One region of the Metabacillus sediminis genome, then DNA from elsewhere that is predicted to be linked to it. Evidence: riboswitches for the same ligand, from Rfam matches in the RefSeq annotation. Region 1 holds a riboswitch; the other holds the start of a gene.

What was found. Region 1 has a riboswitch for lysine ahead of WCV65_RS14775 (aspartate kinase). Riboswitches for the same ligand answer to the same signal wherever they lie in the genome.
Region 2: another riboswitch for lysine. It lies ahead of WCV65_RS17660 (amino acid permease); the one in region 1 lies ahead of WCV65_RS14775 (aspartate kinase).

What each region holds. Positions count from the first base shown of each region.
Region 1 covers NZ_CP147407.1:2,826,515-2,838,503, reverse strand. The annotation lists gene WCV65_RS14785 (hypothetical protein) at 1-110, opposite strand, end outside; gene uvrC (excinuclease ABC subunit UvrC) at 210-1,982, shown strand; lysine riboswitch at 2,048-2,223, shown strand; gene WCV65_RS14775 (aspartate kinase) at 2,340-3,572, shown strand; gene WCV65_RS14770 (YslB family protein) at 3,611-4,066, opposite strand; gene WCV65_RS14765 (succinate dehydrogenase cytochrome b558 subunit) at 4,639-5,247, shown strand; gene sdhA (succinate dehydrogenase flavoprotein subunit) at 5,279-7,042, shown strand; gene sdhB (succinate dehydrogenase iron-sulfur subunit) at 7,039-7,800, shown strand; gene gerE (spore germination transcription factor GerE) at 8,073-8,297, shown strand; gene WCV65_RS14745 (MarR family transcriptional regulator) at 8,447-8,893, shown strand; gene racE (glutamate racemase) at 8,903-9,718, shown strand; gene WCV65_RS14735 (GerMN domain-containing protein) at 9,836-10,912, shown strand; gene rph (ribonuclease PH) at 11,030-11,788, shown strand; gene WCV65_RS14725 (XTP/dITP diphosphatase) at 11,793-11,989, shown strand, end outside.
Region 2 covers NZ_CP147407.1:3,375,488-3,387,476, forward strand. The annotation lists gene tatA (twin-arginine translocase TatA/TatE family subunit) at 238-435, opposite strand; lysine riboswitch at 649-825, shown strand; gene WCV65_RS17660 (amino acid permease) at 945-2,378, shown strand; gene WCV65_RS17665 (cation:dicarboxylase symporter family transporter) at 2,452-3,705, opposite strand; gene WCV65_RS17670 (D-alanyl-D-alanine carboxypeptidase family protein) at 3,963-5,138, opposite strand; gene WCV65_RS17675 (UDP-N-acetylmuramoyl-L-alanyl-D-glutamate--2,6-diaminopimelate ligase) at 5,346-6,833, opposite strand; gene fumC (class II fumarate hydratase) at 7,011-8,390, opposite strand; gene WCV65_RS17685 (GNAT family protein) at 8,434-8,976, opposite strand; gene WCV65_RS17690 (YvzF family protein) at 8,973-9,164, opposite strand; gene WCV65_RS17695 (EcsC family protein) at 9,442-10,302, shown strand; gene WCV65_RS17700 (DUF3243 domain-containing protein) at 10,454-10,783, shown strand; gene WCV65_RS17705 (SDR family oxidoreductase) at 10,808-11,557, shown strand; gene brnQ (branched-chain amino acid transport system II carrier protein) at 11,621-11,989, opposite strand, start outside.

The DNA of each region.
Region 1 (11,989 bases):
TCGGCCAGATAAGGCGTGAGAACGGCCAGAAAACCAGGATCAACGGCCAGAATATAGACAAGAACGGCTAATAAAGTATAGCGAACGGCCAGAATAAATGGATCGACCAAAAATGTTGACCGGACGTACAGGTTATAGAAGGCTATTCTTAGTAATTTTCGTGCATTTATCGTACAATAAAAGGCAAATGACTGGATGGAAGTGGTTAGATGAGAGATAAAATCAGAGAAAAATTAGCCCTCCTTCCCGATCAGCCAGGCTGTTATTTAATGAAAGACAGGCAGGGAACCATTATTTATGTCGGTAAAGCGAAGGTTTTAAAAAACCGCGTCCGATCTTACTTCAGCGGTTCTCATGATGGGAAGACGCAGAGGCTGGTTAATGAAATTGAGGACTTTGAATACATCGTAACGTCCTCGAATATAGAAGCGCTGATTCTGGAAATGAATTTAATTAAGAAATACGATCCTAAATATAATGTGATGCTGAAGGATGATAAATCCTTTCCTTTTATTAAAATTACGGGAGAACGGCACCCGCGCCTGATTGTTACGAGGAAAATTAAAAAGGATAAGGGGAAATACTTTGGGCCGTATCCGAATGTGCAGGCAGCAAGGGAAACGAAAAAGCTGCTTGACCGGCTGTATCCGCTCCGGAAATGCAACAGTATGCCTGACCGGGTTTGTCTTTACTATCACATGGGGCAGTGTCTGGCACCATGCGTCTATGATGTTACCGCTGAGACGAACCGGAAAATGGTCGATGACATCAGCCGTTTTCTAAATGGCGGCTACGAAGAAATTAAAACGGATTTAACTGATAAAATGTACAAAGCATCCGAAGCGATGGATTTTGAAAGGGCAAAGGAATACAGAGATCAAATTGTTCACATTGAAGCTACGATGGAGAAGCAAAAGATGTCGATGACCGACTTCGTAGACAGGGATGTATTTGCATATGCGTATGATAAAGGCTGGATGTGTGTTCAGGTATTTTTCGTGCGTCAGGGGAAACTGATTGAACGGGATGTTTCAATGTTTCCTATTTATAATGAACCGGATGAAGAATTTTTAACTTTCCTTGGGCAATTTTATCAGCAGAGCAGTCATTTTCTTCCGAAAGAAATCATGATTCCCGATAGCGCAGATGCAGCTATGGCTGAGCAGCTTTTGAATATTCGTGCTCTGCAGCCTAAGCGTGGAGCGAAGAAGGATTTACTGATGCTTGCCCATAAAAATGCCAAAATTGCTCTTGGGGAAAAGTTCTCTCTTATTGAACGGGATGAAGAGCGGACGATTAAGGCGATTGAAAATTTAGGGGAGAAGCTCGGGATTGCTGTGCCGATCCGGATTGAAGCTTTTGATAACTCCAACATCCAAGGCTCTGATCCTGTTTCTGCGATGATCGTTTTTATCGATGGAAAACCGGCGAAAAAGGAGTACAGGAAATATAAAATCCGCACTGTAACAGGTCCGGATGATTATGAGTCGATGAGAGAGGTAGTAAGGAGAAGGTATACCCGTGCATTAAAGGAAAATCTGCCGCTGCCGGACCTGATCGTAATTGATGGGGGTAAGGGCCAGATTTCTGCAGCTAAGGATGTGCTTGAAAATGAACTGGCGCTGGAAATTCCCGTTGCCGGTCTTGTAAAGGATGACAAGCATCGCACGTCCAATCTCATGCTTGGAGATCCTCTTGAACTGATTCAGCTGGAACGGAATTCACAGGAATTTTACCTGCTTCAGCGAATTCAGGATGAGGTTCACCGATTTGCGATCACCTTTCATCGGCAAGTGCGAGGGAAAAATGCAATCCAATCTATCTTGGATGAGATTCCAGGCATTGGGGAAAAGCGGAGGAAGATGCTGCTTAAGCATTTTGGATCCGTTAAAAAAATGAAGGAAGCTACTGTTGATCAGATCAAGGAAGCGGGAGTACCTTATGCAACCGCAGAGCTAATCTATGAAAAATTAAAAGAATAAGCTTGTGCTTTCCTGAAACCTTTGCTACAATACAAACTAATTTAATACGGTCGTTTAGTTCGTTAAATGACGATAGAGGTGCGAACTTCAATAGTAAGCATAAACAGGAAAATGGTTTCCGTTTACTTATGCTGAAAGGGGAGCGTCGCCGAAGAAGAAAGGGTGCCATTGCTGTTTCTTCTGGTTTTGCATTGAATAAATGCAGGGCTGTCAAGATTAATCTTGGAGAGCTATCTCATTGTATGAATGAAGAATTTTTTCGTTTATGCAAGCAATGAGATGTCTGTCTCATTGCTTTTTATTTTGGCCTCTAACGTTTGAACTTGCGATTTACTTTGACCAAAGGAGCGATAACGCGTGGGACTGATCGTGCAAAAATTCGGCGGAACATCCGTGGGATCTGTAGAAAGAATTTTGAATGTTGCAAACAGGGTGATTCAGGAAAAGGAGAACGGTCATGACATCGTGGTAGTGGTGTCGGCAATGGGAAAAACAACGGATCAGCTCGTTTCACTGGCAGGAGAAATTACGTCGAAACCAAGCAAGAGAGAAATGGATATGCTGCTGACAACCGGCGAGCAGGTCACGATTTCGCTATTAACAATGGCTCTTCAGGAAAGAGGGTATGAAGCGGTTTCCTATACAGGCGGACAGGCGGGCATTTTAACCGAATCCCGTCATGGGAATGCCAGAATTACAAATATTGAGGATGATCGGATCTCAAATGATCTCGCTCACGGGAGAATTGTGGTTGCTGCCGGCTTTCAGGGGAAAGATGAGAACGGAGAAATTACAACACTCGGACGCGGAGGCTCGGATACAACTGCAGTTGCACTGGCTGCCGCTCTTAAAGCAGATAAGTGCGATATCTATACAGACGTAACCGGTGTATACACAACAGATCCGCGCTACATTCAGGGAGCGAGGAAGCTTGCAGGGATTTCCTATGATGAGATGCTTGAGCTTGCTAATCTTGGAGCTGGTGTTCTTCATCCGAGAGCAGTTGAATTTGCAAAAAATTATCAAGTTGCATTAGAAGTGCGTTCCAGTATGCATGATGAACGCGGAACGCTAATCGAGGAGGAAAGTACGTTGGAAGAAAATTTAATTGTTAAAGGGATTGCATTTGAGGATCAGGTTACGAGAGTATCAGTATGCGGTCTTCCGAATGACTTAAGTACGCTTTCTACCATTTTCACTACACTTGCAGAGAATGGCGTGAATGTAGATATCATTATTCAGAGTGTGACAGATAAAGAGAATGCGTCTATTTCTTTCTCCGTTAAAACAAACGATCTTGAAGAAACGATTGACGTGCTTGAAACGCATAAAGGCAAAATAAAATTTAAAAAAATTGAGTCTGAAAAAGGTCTTTCGAAGGTTTCCATTGTTGGCTCTGGAATGGTTTCCAATCCAGGTGTGGCAGCAGGAATGTTCTCTGTTCTGGCAAAAGAAGGCATTCAGGTAAAGATGGTTAGTACTTCTGAAATAAAGGTGTCAACTGTAGTTGAACAGGAGGATATGGTCCGTGCAGTAGAAGCGCTGCATGAAGCATTCGAACTGTCTGGCCAAAAAGCACCCGTAAGATAATGAAAAAACAGGCACCCGAGGGTTTGCCTGTTTTTTGCTTACTCAGTAATCATGTCTTTTTTATCCCATTTTACAGTCAGAATTACTTTTCCGGCCCGGCGTTTCACCTGCTCAAAGCTTTCAGCGGCATGCTTGCCGATTGTTTGCACCTGTTCTGCAATAAATCCGGCTTCCAGCTGAAAGGATGGCTCCTTTTTCGATTGAAAGCGCAGCTGAATGATGTCTGATGATAATTCAAATTCCATTTCACCCTGTTTCTTATGTACGAGAGATAAGGTTCCCCAGCCTGCTTGTGTAAAAAACTGAGGAAGTTCTTCTACAGCTTCCAGCGGGTAATGCCTGGCAAGCTTTCTGCCAGCCCAATAAAGCATGGACTGATACTCCTGTCCGAGGATTTCGGGAAGCAGGATTTCACGAAGCAGCTCATGGCCAAAAGCAGGGACGCTCAAATCCTCAAATGCTCCAGCCTCTACCTGATTACGGATACTTTTCATATTCTTTCCCCTCTTTCTAAGCCCATTATATATCAGAGAGGGGGGGATTAACATGAAATAAAAGGAAGATTAGCAGAGCAGCGTGCATCAATGGAGAGTTCTCGTCTATAAGCTAAGAAACACTCTTGTTTTATAGCCATTTTAAGTTTGGATGACAATTTTACAGCAAGGACCAAAAGTTTATATACATATTTTTTTCTGTATTTCAATATATTAATAAAATTAATTTTGTAAAAATCCATAACAATTCCGAAAATTATAATTTATGAACACGTTTTCTTGACGCTCTATAATGTTAGGAGTAAAATGAATTTGTCACATTTTATCAGTTATTATTAAGGTGGAACAGCGATTAGTTAAAAGTTTCCAACTGCTCAATGCCAGATTGAGATACTTGCTTCCTGATCTTGCAGGTGAAGGAAAAGCCAGCGATTTCAGGAAATATTTTGGGGTAAAATGCTATTTTAATAGCTTGCCAGTAACTAATCCTCTCGTGTTCCGGGCTGAAAAATGGGGATAAGAGAAACCCGATAAAAAATTAGAACGAACTTTGATTAGGGGGTAAAGGATTTATGGCTGGAAATAAGGAGTTTGCGCTGCGCAGACTGCACTCGCTGCTGGGGGTTATTCCTGTAGGAATCTTCCTGATTCAGCATCTTGTGGTTAACAACTTTGCTACTAGGGGAGAACAAGCATTTAATGATGCTGCTCATTTTATGGAAAGCCTTCCATTCAGGATTGTGCTTGAGACGGTAATCATTTTCCTGCCGCTATTATTCCATGCTATTTATGGTGTTTATATTGCTTTTACGGCAAAAAACAATGCTACCCGATATGGCTACTTCAGAAACTGGATGTTTGTGCTTCAGCGTGTATCCGGCGTCATTACATTTGTGTTCGTTTGCTGGCATGTATGGGAAACAAGAATTGCTGCGGCATTTGGCGCATCCGTTAACTTTTCCATGATGGAAAATATTTTAAGCAACCCGCTGATGGTCGCTTTTTACGTAATTGGTGTTGTTTCAACGGTTTTCCATTTTGCAAACGGGCTTTGGTCATTCTGTGTTACTTGGGGAATTACGGTTACTCCGCGTTCCCAGCTAATTTCTACGTATGTAACACTGGCTGTATTCGCGGCTTTAGCTTATGTAGGTGTTAGTTCCATCTTTGCTTTTATTTAATGAGGAGACGTCAATCAAGGGAGTGGGCTAGATGAATAACAATCGTGTAATTATCGTCGGCGGCGGATTGGCCGGCCTGATGGCTACTATAAAGGCTGCGGAAAAGGGAGTCAGTGTTGACTTGTTTTCTTTGGTTCCTGTAAAGCGTTCTCACTCTGTGTGCGCGCAGGGCGGAATCAACGGAGCGGTAAACACAAAAGGGGAAGGGGATTCTCCTTGGGAACATTTTGATGATACTGTTTACGGAGGGGATTTCCTTGCAAATCAGCCTCCGGTAAAAGCAATGTGCGAGGCAGCGCCTTCCATTATTCATTTGCTTGACCGTATGGGCGTTATGTTTAACCGGACGCCGGAAGGACTTTTGGATTTCCGCCGCTTCGGAGGAACTCAGCATCACCGTACAGCGTTCGCCGGTGCAACAACAGGGCAGCAGCTATTGTATGCATTGGATGAACAGGTTCGCCGCTATGAGGTGGCAGGCCTTGTAAGAAAGTTTGAAGGCTGGGAATTCCTTGGGGCTGTGCTGGATGATTACGGTGTTTGCCGGGGTATCACGGCACAGAATCTTTCCTCTATGGAAATCAAATCCTTCCGTTCCGATGCCGTGATTATGGCAACAGGCGGTCCTGGAATCGTGTTCGGAAAATCGACGAACTCTGTCATCAATACTGGTTCTGCGGCATCAATCGTATATCAGCAGGGTGCTTACTACTCAAATGCAGAGTTTATTCAAATCCATCCTACAGCCATCCCCGGAGACGATAAACTGCGCCTGATGAGTGAATCAGCCCGCGGTGAGGGCGGCCGTGTCTGGACTTATAAAGATGGGAAGCCATGGTACTTCCTTGAAGAGAAATATCCTGCTTACGGAAACCTTGTTCCAAGGGATATCGCTACAAGGGAAATCTTTGATGTCTGCGTCAATCAGAAGCTTGGCATCAATGGAGAAAACATGGTTTATCTCGATCTTTCCCATAAAGATCCTAAAGAGCTTGATATTAAGCTTGGCGGAATCATTGAAATCTATGAAAAATTCATGGGTGACGATCCGCGTAAAGTGCCAATGAAAATCTTCCCTGCTGTTCACTATTCTATGGGCGGACTATGGGTTGACTATGATCAAATGACGAATATTCCTGGATTGTTTGCAGCAGGTGAGTGCGATTACTCGATGCACGGAGCCAACCGCCTTGGAGCGAACTCCCTCCTTTCTGCGATTTACGGAGGAATGGTTGCGGGTCCAAGCGCTGCAAGATATGCACAGGGACTTGATACATTTGCTGAGGACATGCCGGCAAGCGTATTTGAAAGGCATGAAAAGGAAGAGCAGGCTAAGTGGGAAGGAATTATGAGCATGGACGGAAATGAAAATGCTTATGTCCTTCACAGAGAGCTTGGCGAGTGGATGACAGCAAACGCGACTGTTGTACGCTATAACGATAAGCTTATGGAAACAGATGAGAAGATACAGGAATTGATTCAGCGTTATGACCGAATCAATATTAACGATACGGCAAAATGGAGCAATCAGGGTGCAGCCTTCACACGCCAGCTGAAAAACATGCTTAACCTTTCCCGTACAATTGTACTCGGAGCTTACAACCGCAATGAAAGCCGCGGAGCTCATTACAAACCGGATTTCCCGGAACGTAATGACGAAGACTTCCTAAAGACAACGATGGCTAAATTCACAGGCGATCATCAAGCGCCTGCTTTGCATTACGAAGAAGTGGATACGTCCTTGATTGCACCTAGAAAAAGGGATTATTCCAAGAAGAAAGGAGCAAAAGCATGAGTGAGAAAAAGATCATCCGATTCGTGATTTCACGGCAGGATTCTCCTGAGGCTGCTCCATATGATGAAGAATTCGAGCTTGAATACCGCCCGAATATGAATGTTATTTCTGCTCTTATGGAAATCAGGAGAAATCCGGTAAATTCAAAGGGAGAAAAAACAACTCCCATTACTTGGGATATGAACTGTCTGGAGGAAGTATGCGGTGCGTGTTCAATGGTCATCAACGGCAAACCGCGCCAGTCCTGTACAGCGCTTGTTGATCAGCTTGAGCAGCCAATCCGTCTTGCGCCGATGAAGACATTCCCGGTCGTACGCGATCTTCAGGTTGACCGCAGCAGAATGTTTGACTCTCTTAAAAAAGTTAAAGCCTGGATTCCGATTGATGGAACGTACGACCTTGGTCCTGGACCAAGGATGCCGGAGAAAAAGCGCCAGTGGGCATATGAACTATCCAAATGTATGACCTGCGGTGTTTGTTTGGAAGCCTGTCCGAATGTAAACAGCAAATCCAACTTCATCGGACCTGCTCCGCTATCGCAGGTGCGTTTGTTTAATGCTCATCCAACAGGGGAGATGAACAAATCTGAGCGTCTCGATGCTTTAATGGGAGACGGAGGCCTTCAGGACTGCGGAAACTCACAGAACTGTGTGCAATCCTGCCCTAAAGGCATTCCGCTTACGACATCCATTGCTGCGCTTAACAGAGATACCAATTTGCAGGCCTTCCGCAATTTCTTCGGAAGCGATCGCTCTTAATAAAGAAGGAAACCGCCGATCTATCAAGGTAGAGATCGGTGGTTTTTTTTTTTGAATAAGGCTAAGTTAAAGCAACATGTTGATTGGAGCGAACGCCCGCAGCGGAAATCAACAGGATAGTCCAATAGAGGTTTGTAAAAATTGGACGCCCCGATCACTGCCCGAAATTTTCAATTCAGTCACCGCTCTGCCTGAAAGCACATACTATATGTTGACTAATCGGATACCCACGTGCAAGCGCAGCTCTCACCTAGCAAGGAGGGTTACAATAATTGAAGGACAAAGAGTATCAATCTAAGCCATTACTCACGAAAAGAGAAAGAGAAGTTTTCGAATTATTGGTCCAGGATAAAACTACTAAAGAAATAGCAGGAGAACTCTTTATCAGCGAAAAAACAGTTCGAAACCATATTTCGAATGCGATGCAAAAGCTTGGAGTCAAGGGGCGTTCACAAGCGGTTGTAGAGCTCCTTCGGATGGGTGAACTAGAGCTCTGATTAACTGCCGGCCGGCCTTTACATAGGACCGCCGGTTTTTTCATGTCTGTCTTTAAGCGGGACTTGCATTTTTAAAGAAAAACGAGGAAAATAACAGAGGGAAACGGCCAATGTATCGTTTCTAATGCAAATGAGCGGGGTATGGCGTGATGAACGATAAACGATCTGAAAAAGGCCATGTAGCGGATATTGAAAAGTCGCTCAGGCGGATTTCGGGGAATATTAAACAAAAAGGCAGAGAAATACTGAATGAATATAAAATAACTCCACCGCAATTTGTAGCACTTCAGTGGCTTCTTGACCACGGCGATATGACGGTTGGGGATCTTGCGGGCAGGATGTATTTAGCGTGCAGCACGACGACAGATCTTGTTGACAGGATGGAGAAGACCAGTCTTGTTGTCCGTATAAGAGATGAGAAAGATAGGCGGGTAGTCAGAGTTCATTTGCTTAAAGAAGGGGAACGAATTATCGAAGCGGTGATTGAGAAAAGACAGGAATATCTCGATCAGCTTTTAATTCATTTTACTCCATCTGAAAGGCTCACTTTTGAGCTTCTTCTGAATAAACTGCAACAGGAAATGAAAGAAGAATGAGGCGATTTTTTGAATAGACCGATAGGAGTCATTGATTCAGGAATAGGCGGTCTGACAGTAGCGAAAGAAATGATGAGACAGCTGCCTAAAGAGGAATTGATTTATTTAGGCGACAGCCAGCGCTGCCCATACGGACCGCGTTCTGAATCTCAAGTACTGCAGTATACATGGGAAATGACAAATTATCTTTTGTCTGCCCATCATATTAAAATGCTGGTAATAGCGTGTAATACAGCAACGGCGATTGCTCTTGAAGATATTAAAAGCAAGGTGGATATCCCTGTTATCGGGGTTATTCAGCCTGGAGCCAGAACAGCAATTAAGCTTAAAAAGAACCAGCATATCGGAGTCATCGGCACAGTGAATACCATTCAAAGCGGTGCTTATGAAGAGGCGCTGAAAGCATTGAAACAGACAGTAACGGTTGAGAGTCTTGCATGTCCGGAATTTGTGCCTCTTGTAGAGAGCGGAAAATATGAAGGGGAGCTTGCTAAAGAAATCGTCAAACAGTCTCTTCTGCCGCTAAAGAACCAATCGCTTGATTCACTGATACTCGGCTGCACCCACTATCCGATTCTCAGACCATTAATTGAAGAGTTTATGGGGCCGGGGGTAAAGGTGATTTCGTCGGGGGATGAAACAGCAAGGGAAGTAAGTACCATTCTTTCCTATCATCAGGCTCTAAATGAAACAGACGGCAAAAAGGATCATCAATTTTTCACTACAGGTCCGCGTGACCTTTTCCAATCCTTCGCATCGAATTGGTTCGAAGAGACAATCGAAAACGTGCACTCCATTAATTTGGAAGAGGCGCTTCAATCGTAAAGAAAGATCCCGTTTGCATGGGATCTTTTTTGCGTATAAAAATGTTCTGAGCGGGCGGTATAAATCCTGCAGAGGCTCGTATACATAGTAGTACAAACTGCCTCAGGAGGGATTATCATGCCTGTTAACAAAAAATTAGCCATTGCTGTTTCTTCCATTGCCGTCACTTCCATTGTGCTATCTGGCTGCGGCATATTCGGCGGAGGAGAGCAAGCGGTCAAAGAAGTGGATCCGCCGCAGGATGTTACGTATACAGATGGGAAGAATGCGGATGTAAAGCCGGCAAATACAGAAAAAGCAGGGGAGCAAAAGGCTCAGACTGTTTCGAGGGATGTATACTTAATCGATAAAAATGGCATGGTTGTTTCACAGGCATTGCCTCTCCCTAAAAAAGAAGGGGCAGCCAAACAAGTGCTGACATACCTTGTTGATGGCGGACCTGTAAGCAATATTCTTCCTGACGGATTCCGTGCAGTGCTGCCTGCGGATACGGAAGTGCTTGGAGTCACCATTAAAGATGGTACAGCAACAGCAGATTTTTCTAAAGAGTTTGCCAATTATAAGCGCGAGGATGAGCTGAAAATTCTCCAGTCTGTTACATGGACGCTTACCCAATTTGAATCTGTGAAAAAAGTGAAAATTTGGGTGAATGGCCATCCGCTTAATGAAATGCCTGTCAATGGAACTCCAATTTCCGGAGATATGGGAAGAGCGGACGGAATTAACCTGGATACGGCAGATGTCACTGATATCACGAATACCCATCCAGTGACCGTTTATTTCCTTGGCCAAAATGATAAAGGAACGTATTATGTCCCTGTCACAAGACGGGTGGATAATAAAGAAAAGGATCCTATTACAGCAGCTGTTACAGAGCTGTTAAAAGGTCCTTCCAGCACAAGCGGGCTTCTGGATGAGTTCCAAGGTCATGTGAAGCTTAATTCGGCCCCGAAATACGAAAACGGAAAAGTGACACTCGACTTTAACAAGTCCATTTATGGCAGCTTTGACGAAAAGAAAAAAGTTATTTCCGAAAAAGTGCTTAATTCCATTGTGCTGACCTTAACGGAGCAGCAGGGTGTGGAGACCGTCGCCTTGACAGTTGACGGAAAGGCTGACCTTCAAAATGAAAAAGGACAGAAACTGGCCAAACCTGTCGCCCGCCCGGCAAATGTGAACACTGGTAGTTTTTAAAGCAGGATTTTTGATATACTATAAAAGGAAAGATAAGAGGCATGCTTGTAATGGAGCTGCCTCTTATTTATTGAGGGGGCGGACGTTTGGCCCGTTAATTGGACGGAGGTTTAGTCGATGAGAAACGATGGAAGAAACAGAAACGAGCTTAGACCGGTTGAAATGGTGACAGAGTTTATTACACATCCTGAAGGATCTGTGCTGATTACGGTTGGGAATACAAAGGTGATTTGCAATGCAAGTATTGAAGACAGAGTGCCTCCTTTCATGAGGGGACAAGGGAAGGGCTGGATTACCGCTGAGTATTCTATGCTTCCAAGAGCTACTGAACAAAGAACAATCAGGGAATCTTCCAAAGGCAAGATTTCAGGAAGAACGATGGAAATTCAGCGTTTAATCGGACGGGCTTTAAGAGCAGTGGTTGATTTGAACAAGCTCGGCGAGCGGACAATCTGGATTGACTGTGATGTCATTCAAGCGGATGGAGGAACGAGAACGGCCTCTATTACTGGCGCATTCACGGCAATGACGATTGCACTGGGCAAGCTTGTAGATAAAAACGTTCTGTCTGAACTTCCAATCACTGATTTTCTTGCAGCAACCTCTGTAGGGATCGACTCAGAGCTGGGTGAAATACTTGATTTGAATTATCTAGAGGATTCTTCTGCCGAAGTGGATATGAACGTGATCATGACGTCCAAAAATGAACTGGTTGAGCTTCAGGGAACAGGTGAAGAAGCCACTTTTTCCAGAAAACAGCTCAATCAATTATTAGATCTTGCAGAAGAGGGTATACATACATTAATTGAACATCAAAAATCAGTTTTGGGTGATTGGGGATCTCATATTGTCAAAAATCTTGAGAAAGAGGGATGAACAAATGAGCCAAATCATTATTGCGACTCGAAATGAAGGAAAGGCAGCAGAATTTAAAGCGCTGTTTGAACCAAAGGGGCTTCAGGTTGCTTCCTTAAACGAATTGCCGGACCTTCCTGAAGTGGAAGAAACGGGCCATTCATTTGAAGAAAATGCGATACTAAAAGCAGAAATCATCTCCAAGCTGACAGGAAAACCTGT
Region 2 (11,989 bases), 550 kb from region 1:
CATTATATACGAATAGTTTACTATTTTGCAATTATCAATTTATTCCTGCATAGACTGCATATCCACAACGTTCGCTCCACATAATGGAATTATTTTAACATGCTCCAGTTCTATATTTCCCCTCTATGGGAGGGGGGGTTTCCACCTCTCATCTAAATGAGGGCTCTGCAATAGCCAATCGGCTTAAGAGCATTCAGAGCAAAATAAAACAGCCTGCCTAAGCAAGCTGTAAATTCATCATGGACGTGCCTGTTCTTCTGTCTTTTTAGCCGCTGCCTTATCGTCGTCTTCTTCCATCATACCTCGTGTAGCATTTTTAAATTCACGAAGTGTTCTGCCCGCCGCTTTTCCAAGCTCCGGCAGTTTTTTCGGTCCAAATAACAGCAATGCTACGACTAAAATCAATAAAATTTCTCCAAACCCCAAACTGCCCATCTAAATAACCCCTTTGTGTTACAGTTTGTCACTCTTGCCTAAATTATAGGGGATACCATTAAGAATTCCAAGTTAATTCTAGGAAAAATCTAATTGTTCGCTTAATTCAAGGGATTATAAGGAATTCTTCTTTACCTGTTGACGGTATAAAGAAAATCATTTATTATTTTCAAGAATCGCAATTAAATACGTCAAAATCCTCACTCTATATCTCGGTGAGGTAGAGGTTGCACCAATTATGAGTAATTAGTCAGAAGCCGTTGGGGCTAGTGATGACTGCTGAAAGGAAAAGGTGCCGAAGCAATTTGAACCAACATTCAGATTTGCTGGGCCTGTATTAAATAAGTACAGGACTGCCGCAGTCTTCATCCGCGGAGCGCTATCAGGAGATAGGTTGAGGCGACTATGTATACAAAACGCATGGATTGCTCCATGCGTTTTTATTTTGTACATAATCTCATCTGTCTTCCTCAAGATAAGTAACATAAAGAAATAGGAGGATTTATAATATGGAACAAAAAAAATGGGGCTTCTGGCTTCTTTCCGCATTTGTTATCGGAAATATGGTCGGATCCGGTATATTCATGCTTCCGAGCACGCTTGCTCAAATGGCAAGTCCGATGGGGGCAGCCTCCGCCTGGCTGGTTACAGGTATTGGGGTATTAATGATTGCCTTCGTGTTTGGAAATCTTTCCATGAGAAAACCTGAACTCACCGGCGGACCGCAAAGCTATGCAAAGGCTATGTTCAAATCTGAAAAAAACGGTAAAATAGCTGGGTTTAGTATGGTTTGGGGTTATTGGGTGGCGAACTGGATCAGCAACGTAGCCATCATTACCAGCTTTGCAGGCTATTTATCAACGTTTCTTCCGGTTATGAAGGATCCTGCCGTTCTTTTCACCATCGGATCACAGGATTTTGAAAAAGGCAGACTTCTTACATTTGCTGTATGTACAATTTTGCTGTGGGGCACTCATACCATATTGGTTAATAATTTAAATGCTGCAGGCCGGTTAAATTTTGCCGCAACAGCTTCGAAAGTAATTGGTTTTATGCTATTCATCGGGGCGGCTCTGTTTGCTTTTCAGGGTGCTTCTACGGGGAAATGGTATTTCGATGTACAATCTGCTTCAGGTGAACCGCAGGGACTCTTCAAACAAGTTCAGCTTGCTGCTGTTTCTACACTTTGGGCCTTCGTTGGGATTGAATCCGCTGTGATCCTGTCGGGACGCGCCCGTTCACAGGCAGATGTCAAAAAAGCGACCATCTTCGGATTGTTTGTAGCATTGACCATTTATATGATTACCACCTTGCTGACTATGGGCGTTATTCCAAGAGAAGAACTTATGCAGTCTGATAAACCGTTTGTTGATGTACTGTCTCTTTTCATTGGAGACGGCGGCGGGATTGCGATGGCGGTGCTAGCATTGGTTTCCTTGTTCGGTTCTACTTTAGGATGGATTTTAATGAGTTCGGAAGTAGCCTACCAGGCAGCTAAATCAGGAATTTTCCCTGCCGCGTTTGGTAAAAACAATAAAAAGGGCAGTCCTATTGTTTCCCTTACGATTACAAACATTATGTCCCAGCTGTTTATTTTCTCTGTAATATCCGGAACGATCAGTGAGGCTTATACGTTCCTTACTACCTCTGCAACACTCGCTTACTTAATTCCGTACCTCGTTTCATCTATTTATTATTTGAAGCTGGTCATTAAGGGCGAGACGTTTAATGAAATGAAAGGTTCAAGAGTAAGAGAAGGAATCATTGCTTCCTTGGCCCTTTTGTACAGCGTGTATGTTATCATCTCAGGCACATCGGATTTAAAAACATTTTTCCTGGGAATAGGTTTATTCCTAGTCGGGTTTATCGTTTATCCGCTGCTTAACCGAAATAATAAAAAAGAAGGCGGGAAGCTTGATACAGACACAGAGACTTTGAAATAAACATACAAATTTATGACGTTAAAAATAGAAAAAAAGCCATAAAAAAGAAGCTGGCACAGTGCCAGCTTCTTTTTTACGCTGTCTTTCTTGCTTCCTCCAGCGGTACAGGCTTGAATTCACCTTCCCACTTCGAGATGACAACTGCTGCTAAAGAGTTTCCTACAATGTTTACTACCGTACGTCCCATATCAAGAAGACGGTCAATTCCTGCTATGAAGGCAAGACCTTCAACCGGAATTCCGACAGTTCCCAATGTTGCAAGCAGAACAACGAAGGAAACCCCAGGTACACCCGCTATTCCTTTAGATGTAACCATAAGCACAAGCATAAGAGTCAGCTGCTCTGCGATGGACAAATCAATGCCGTACATTTGGGCAATGAAAATGGCAGCAAGAGCCTGATAGAGTGTTGATCCATCTAGATTAAAGGAATATCCAGTCGGGATGACAAAGGAAGTGATAGCTTTTGGACAGCCGAACCGTTCCATTTTTTCCATAATCCTTGGAAGGACCGTTTCTGAACTGGATGTAGAAAATCCTAGGATCAGTTCATCTTTCAGAAGCTTGATAATATGAAAAATGTTTACTCCAACGATTTTTGCAGTAAGGCCAAGTACGACAAGAACGAAGAAAATCATAGTAGCGTATACTAAAATCATCAGCTTGCCAAGTGGTATTAAAGAATCAAGTCCAAACTTTGAAACGGTAATTCCAATAAGGGCAAATACACCAAATGGTGCGAACTTCATGACTTGATTTGTTACATAAAACATGGTGTCTGCTGCGCCCTGGAAGAATGCGAGAACCGGTTTTCCACGATCTCCAATAGCTGCTACACCTAAACCGAACATAACAGAGAAGAAGATAATTGCGAGCATGTCCCCTTCTACAAATGATTGAAAAATGTTTGAAGGTACAATATTGACGAATGTATCGGCAATCCCGTGACTTTCTACACCTTCAGCCGTATCAACATAGCTTGAAATATCGGTTTTTTCCAATCCATCCTTATCAACTCCCGCACCCGGCTGAAAAATATTAGCCGAAAGCAAACCGATGACAATGGCGATCGTTGTAATGATTTCAAAATAAAGAATTGTTTTCCCGCCAAGTTTTCCAAGTTTTTTGGTGTCACCAACACTCGCGACTCCAACAATAATACTGGAAATGACAATCGGAATAACAATCATCTTAATTAAACGCAGAAAGATATCTCCAATAGGCTGGAGGTAGCTTACGACCGTGGGGTTACCATAAAAAATAGCCCCTACCGCAATACCGAGCCCAAGACCTATCAATATTTGCCATGCTAAACTGATTTTCTTCACATAGAACAACCCCTTTACTGTAATGAATAATCCAAAAAAAGAAGAAATTGGGAACTAAGGGTTTAGAATACGCCTACTACTCTGTGCACGCTGATAGTTCAATATCTTATCTGATATTTAACTTTTTTACAATACAAATTTCGACATGATTTTCACAATTCTGAAATGAGTATTTTTGTATCAGCAATGAAAAAGCGAATCCAGGACTATCGTCTGCATTTATATCAAAATAATTCTTCTCTAACAGAAGAAAAACTTCAATACTTTTTTGTCTGGATATAAAGGGCTCCTCCAACTCCTATAACTAAGAGAAAAGCCATCATGACCGACATGTAAAAATGGTTATGAAAAGAAACATCCTTGCTTGAACGATTCTGTTTTGGGGACTGGCTAATGCCCTGTCCTTCAGGGACAGCTGATTGCAGGCTTGCAGCTGCCAGAGTTCTTCCATCTTCCCCTACAACAATAAGCTTGTCCGCTTTGCCAATCTCTGTTGTGACCTTTTCATCATGGTGCTTTGTATAAAACAAAGGCCGTGTTAATTGAAGAGGTTCTCTTTGTTTATTTTTCAGAGCTGCTGTAGGAGCAATGTTTTCTGTTTCAAAATGAGTGAATCCGTAATCCAGCAGCTTCTTTGTATCATCATAAGTCCCTTGATCGTTTGGAGATTTGAGGGTAACTGCGATAAGACTTAGTCCATTTCTTTCTGCAGAAGTAACCAGGGTATAGCCTGCTTGAGAAACGAACCCGTTTTTCCCACCAGTTATCCCCTCATAAGGCTGCTGCTTTAGCAATTTGTGATGGGTGAAAATAGTCGTGTTCCATGACTTCCCTTCCCATTTCAGTGCTTTTGTACCGAAAATATTTGAGAATTCTTCATTCTTTTTTGCGTATTGTGTAATTTTAGCCATATCTGCGGCTGTTGTTTTATGTTCCGGATCAAAGAGTCCATTAGGATTCACGAAGTGGGTGTGGGTAACGCCAATTTCAGTCTGCAAATACTGATTTAAATCTTTTGAAAATTCACCGACACTTCCGCTTAAATGTTCAGCGATCGCTATTGCTGCATCATTTCCTGAATTTATGAGCATGCCCTGAATAAGCCGTTTTAAAGGAACTTGCTCCCCTTCTTCAAGAAATACCTTTGTTCCTTCTGCATTTCTGGCGTTCTTGCTTACGGTGACCTCTTCCTCTAAATTTCCATGTTCGATTGCATAAATGGCGGTAGCAATTTTCGTAATACTTGCAGGATACATGGAAGTAGATCCGTTCTTTTCGAATAGGATTTGACCCGTCTTAGCATCCATGACTAATGCAGCCTCACTCTCAAGGAGCAGCTTCTTATCGTCTTCTTCTTTACCTGCTGCTTTAACAGGATGAAAAAAAATGGATAGGGTGAAAACAGTAATTATTAGATGTAGAACTTGCTTCATAAAACTCATTCTCCTTATCTATACCCTGCGATAATCCTTACTTAGGATATCAACATCATTCTTCGAAAACAATGTAAAAAAATTGAACAGACTGCATATTCTTACACAAACCATCAATATATGGAAATAGCGTAAACAAATAAAACAGGAACCCAGTTAATGCTAACCCAGGCTCCTACAAAATTAGTTCATAATCCTATTCATTATTTATTCAGCTTTTTTTGCTTGCGCCGCAGCTGTTCTTTGCAAATAGCGTATCGTTTCTCCATCAGAAGAGGCCGGTAATTCAAATGCCTGCTGATAGGGTTCTGCACCTTTGCCGGTTACAACAATCCAATCCCCCTGCGAAGCATGCATAAACATATGTTGAATAGCCATGGTCCGGTCAGAAATGATCCTGCCTTTCTCATTGCCAAAAGCGGTTTGTAATTTTTCTAGCTCATTCAAAATTTCCTTCTCTGGGACACCATTTAAGTCATCCTGTGTAAGAACATACGCATCGCTTAAATCTGAAGATAATTTAATCATCTCACATCGCTTCGATTCATCTCTTCCGCCTCTGAATCCAAAAATATGGTACACCTTTTCCGCCCCGCACTCTCTTGCAGTCTTTAAACAATGATAAAGAGCTTCCGAGGTGTGGGCATAATCCACCATAAAGGTAGGCTGACCGGCTTCTTTATACACTTCATTTCTGCCGGGAACACCGGGAAATTTCATAAGCGCTTCTGAAATCACCCGTTCTTCAACACCCATTTCTTTAAGTGCCAAAAAGGCTAGTCCAGCGTTATAAATATTATGAAGACCTGGTACGGCCAACTGAATAAAATGCCCTCTGTTTTCTGTTTCATTCAAGATGGCAGCAGGGAACTTACTCGTTTTCCATTCTGATAAGCGCAAATTATTTCCCGTGTTTTCCCCAAACGTATAGATTTCTTTTCCTTCCGTTCGGAGATTTTCCGCAAGCTTCTCCCCCCAAACGCTATCCGTATTAATGAAAGCTTTTCCGGAATGGGACAGCTGTTGAAAGAGCTTGGATTTTACTGCAAAATATTCTTCCATTGTATGATGGTAATCCAAATGATCCTGATCGAGATTAGTAAACAATGCATAATCAAATTCCACACCTTCTACTCTGTGCTGACTAATACCGTGGGAAGAGACTTCCATCACCGCATATTCATCATTACTCCTATGAAGAAGTTCCTGAAGCTGAAGGCTGTCAGGAGTCGTATTGGAGGCGCGGTACCATTTTCCATTTATGTAATTGGCAATCGACCCGAAAAGAGAGCAGCTCAATCCAGCTGTTTCAAGAATATGTTTAATCATAAAAGCAGTCGTGGTTTTTCCATTAGTGCCTGTGATCCCAATCATTTTGTGTTTCTTTTGAGGCTCTCCGTAGAAAGCAATTGCAAGCTGAGCCATTTGCTTTCTGCTATCCACAAGCTGGATGCAGGGAACAGGAAGACGTTCCGGCTCTGCTTTTTCTCCTGCCACAGCAGCAGCCCCTGCTCTGATAGCGGCTTCAATATACTTGTGTCCATCCTGCTGATAGCCGCTGATGGCAATAAACAAATTGCCGGGTTTTAGATTTCTCGAATCCGATGTGATACCGGTTATTTCAATCCCTTGCCAGTCTTTCCTAATAGACTCAGGCTTTATGGATGAAGATAAAAGCAGCTGATGTAAATTCATAGGTGACAAACTCCTTCATTTCTCTATTTCACACATGGTTCGAAACTCGTCTTCTTTTTCTATCCTTTTGGCACTGAACCCATTTTTTCATATTATTTGCTGAATGATTCGCTTTAAATGCCGTTATATAATGGAAAACAAAGAAAGCGCGCCTGAATTCGGCGCGCCCTGGATCGTTTATTTTGGCTTTGTCATGTTTTCCGGAACTACATATTGATCAAATTGTTCTCCCGTCAGCAGATTAAGTTCGATCGATGCCTCTTTAAGAGTCAATCCTTCTTTGTGGGCATGCTTGGCAATTTTCGCTGCATTCTCATATCCAATATGAGGATTTAACGCTGTTACAAGCATGAGTGATTCATTTAAGTATTTTTTTATCACTTCATCATTTGGCTCAATTCCTTTAGCACAGTGAACATTGAAGGAATTGATCGCATCCGCAAGCAGCCGGACTGATTGCAGGAAATTATAGAGAATTACAGGCTTATAAACATTCAATTCAAAATTCCCCTGGCTTGCGGCAAAACCGATGGCTGCATCATTCCCCATTACCTGTACCGCTGCCATCGTTAATGCTTCACTTTGCGTTGGATTGACCTTCCCCGGCATAATGGAGCTTCCAGGCTCATTTTCCGGAATGGAAAGCTCTCCGATCCCGCAACGGGGACCGCTTGCTAAAAAGCGAACATCATTTGCAATTTTCATGGCATCCGCTGCAAGTCCCTTAATTGCTCCATGTGCATACACCATTTCGTCATGAGATGTTAAGGCGTGAAATTTATTAGCAGATGAAACAAACGGCATGCCCGTATAGTTGGCAATTTCGGCAGCGGTCATGTCACCGAATTCAGGATGTGCATTAATTCCGGTTCCGACAGCGGTTCCGCCAACCGCAAGATTAAGAAGGTGTGATGCTCCTTCCTCAATCATTCCTTTTGATCTTTCCAGCATATACGACCAGCCGCTTATTTCCTGTCCTAATGTAATAGGTGTTGCGTCCTGAAGATGAGTTCGGCCGATTTTTACGAGGTCCTTGAATTTCTCCGACTTCTCGTTCAGCGTGATCCGAAGCTGTTCTACGGCTGGAATGAGACGCTCCTTCACTGCTTTCAATGCAGCAATATGCATGGCGGTTGGAAACGTATCATTCGAGCTTTGACCCATGTTCACATCATCATTCGGATGAATACTAGTTTCTTCCTTTTCAAGCAATTCGTTTGCTCTCCGGGCTGCGACCTCATTCACATTCATATTGCTTTGCGTACCGCTGCCGGTTTGCCAGACAACAAGGGGGAACTGATCATCCCATTTTCCATCAAGAATTTCATCGCACGCTTTTACGATCGCTTGTGATTTTTCGCTCGACAGCTTGCCCAGCTGCTCATTAGCAATGGCTGCGCTTCGTTTTAGAACAGCAAAAGCATAGATGACTTCAAGCGGCATTTTCTCCGTGCCGATTTTAAAATTTTCTTTACTCCGCTGTGTTTGCGCGCCCCATAGTTTGTCCGCAGGTACTTCAATTTCACCCATTGTGTCCCTTTCGATTCTTGTCTCCATTATTCATCCCTCCCCTAGTTTCTATCCCCTTTGCGCTTAGACGCTAATCAAAAAAGAATGGAAATTCCTCTTTTAACAAGGAAAAAAGCATGACATCCTCATACTGCCCATTCATACGCTCATATTTACGCAGCCGGCCTTCATGCTGGAAATGGAGTTTTTCCAAAAGGTGAATAGACGGCTTGTTTTCAGGAACCACTTTTGCTTCAATCCGGTTTGCCTCCATTACAATGAAGGCATGATCCAAAAGAAGGAGAAGGGCCTCTTCCATATAGCCCATCCCCCAATACTGTTTGCCAAGCTCATAACCGATTTCACCCCGTGCATTCTCCTCGTCCCAGTCATTAAATCCGCAAGTTCCCAGAATTTCTTCTGTATTCAGGTCAAGAATCGACCATCTGTATGCTTTTTTCCTCCCAGCCAGCGATCGGAGAATGTAGATCATAGACCTCACTTCTGTAATGGTCGCAGCAGCCTGCATATTTAAATATCGGACAACCTCAGGATCGGACCAAATAGGATAAAGTTTCTCTGCGTCCCTTTCTTCCAGCTCCCGAAGCCGGATTCTTGCTCCAGCTTTTCTCATCGCTGCTCCCCTAAAGACTGGCTCTTTAATTTCAAATCCAAGTAGATGCGCTGATCTTTGGAATACTTGTACTTAGGATTGGTTCTTCCATATTCTTTTGATGTATATGTAACCGTATAATTTTTTTCAAAAGACTGGATGATCGCATCCAATTCTTCTTTATTACCCATTATCCGAATTTGTGCCACTTAAATCTTCCTTTTCCGTATGATTTCATCATCTTACCGGGTACTAAATGGAATGTCCAGAGGAAGATTCTTTTTCCCGCCGCTCATTCTTTCTTTATAATAAAGCTCTGTTAAACTTGGCTTTTGATTGCAGCTAGCAGGCGCTCGCTTTCCACTCCAATCAACAGGTGTTAAAAATTAACACCTGGCATTAACAAAGCCTATAATAAAAGAGAATGAAACCTTCTTAATAGATAAAACGTAGTATCACTAAAACACATGAAGAGGAGACATGATTATGGATACGAAAGAATCACTTCAGCATTCCTTATCCGAAGTAGATAAGTGGGAGAAAGATCAGCAGGGGTTATGGTTTTGGGAAAAAATCACCCGTCTTCCGTTTAAACTGCTGGACAAAATCACTCCCGCCTTCATACAAAAGAAAATCGGTGACCTTCTTGATGAAATCGGAAATTACGTTCAAACAGGCGGAAAATATCTAACTCAGGAAAAAATGATGCTTAAAAAGCTGTCAGAACAAACAGGAAGCGAAATCGAAACCATTGAAGATGCCTCTAAAGTATCTGTTCAGGATATGAAAAAAGTGTGTCTTGATATACGGGAATCCCGTGGCAATATCGCGACCGTTCAAGGTGCTTCTACTGGTTTCGGTGGAATGTTCACGCTGGCCATCGATATTCCTGTCCTTTTAGGGCTTTCTCTTAAAACACTCCAGGAAATTGCGATTGCGCATGGATACGACCCAAGCAAAAAAGAAGAACGGGTTTTTATCGTAAAATGCCTGCAGTTCGCATCTGCTGACATTGTCGGGAAGCAGGCCGTTTTAAATGAGCTATCCGGCTATCACACAAAAACTCATTCCTCTGAAGTCTTCTCCCAGCTCCAAGGATGGCGGGAAGTCATGTATTCATACAGGGATACATACGGAATAAAAAAACTGCTGCAAATGATCCCTGTTGCTGGCATGGTTTTTGGGGCTCTGACGAATCGTTCCATGATCAAGGAGCTTGCAGAAACAGGCACAATGCTTTATCAGAAGAGAAGAATTTTGGCGAAGCTGGATGAAATGGAAAAAGCAGAGCAGGAACCTGCATCCATTGAGGGCAGTGAAACACCAGCTCTTCCATCTGACGAATAGGCAAAACGACAGAGGGTTCCGGGACGACCGCCGGGATCCTCTGTTTTTGATTTGTCATTTTGTCTTCAACAGCACATCGAAGGCTGTAAATCCGTTTATTTCTCCATCTGGAAGGCTATAACAATATTAATCTTTCAGGAGGTGGATGAAAATGGCTTTTGAAAAAGACTCCGCGATTCACGATGAAAAGATAGAAAGCAAAATGGATCAGATGAGCAAGGAGGAAATGGACAGCATCTTGGATAACTTTGAGCATTTCAAATCGTACCTGCATGATAAAGTCAGCAAAGGGGAAAAGCTCGGGCTAAGTGAAGACATTCTGGCGAAAGCTGCAAAAACAGCAGCTGAATATTTAGCAAATAATGCAGAGCCAAAAAACCGTGAGGAGTATTTGCTGAAGGAACTGTGGAAATCAGGAAACGATGAACAGCGTACACATCTCTCCCATATCCTTGTGAAATTAGCCAAAAATGAAGCATAATAACTGCCCGAAAGGATGTTTTGCATGCAAAACAAAGTTGTGATCATTTCAGGAGCCACCTCAGGAATTGGAATGGCCGCGGCTCTTACATTTGCTGAAAAAGGCGCTAGCGTATATGCACTTGGCAGAAATGAAGAGAGCGGCAAGCAGCTAGAATCAAAAGCAGAAAATCTCAAAGGCTCGATTACTTTTTCTAAAACAGATGTCGATCGTGAAGAAAGTATAAAGGAATTTTTCGAAAGTCTCGGGGAAGAACAGGACGGATTCCACGTTCTTTTCAACAATGCGGGGATAGGCAATACAGCTATCGGACCGCTTAGCAGAATTGATGAGGAAGATTGGGAGAAGCTTTTTAATACGAATTTAAAGTCCCAGTACTTCATGATTAAGCATGCGGAGAAATACTTCTCAAAAAATGAGCCTGTCAGCATCATCAACAACGCGGCTATTGTCGGAAGCGAGAAATTCCCGCCTGCTCTCCCAGCATACAGCGCAAGTAAAGCAGGCGTTATTGCCATGACGAAATCGCTCGCCTCCCGCTTTGCGAAACGGAATGTCCGGGTAAACGCCATTTCGCCGGGTCCAGTTGATACTAAACTTGCCAGAGGTCTTTATCCAAATGAAGAATCCTATGAAAAGGCAGAAAAAAATCATCCACGAGGCAAATTCGGCAGACCCGAAGAAATTGCAAAAGCTGTCTACTTTCTGGCAAGTCCCGATTCCAGTTATATCAATGGGCATAACCTGATTATAGATGGCGGTTATTCTCTTTAAATTTTTAAAATCCCATAGCAGCAAAGTTTGATTACAAAAAAGAGGCTTCAAACGGCCTCTTTTTTACTGGTCTGCAGGTATTTTATTTTTATTGAAGCTGCTTACTGCATAGCCAGCTGCAGCACCAGCAATTGCCGGAAGCAGCCAGCCGATTCCCTGCGCAGAAAGCGGAATGGCATGAAACAAGCTATCAAGGCTCCCTTTTAATAGAGACTTGTTTAGAAATTCAGTGACACTGTACACTCCTGTGAAGAATACGGCTATATAATAAACAGGCTGATGGTTTTTGAATACTTTCTCCATTAATCCGATTGTCACCAATACCACTAGGATTGGATAAATGGCACTTAAAATCGGAACGGAAATACTCAATATCTGATCCAGCCCAAGGTTTGCAATCAGCATACTGGCAAGTGTAAATATAGCTGTCCA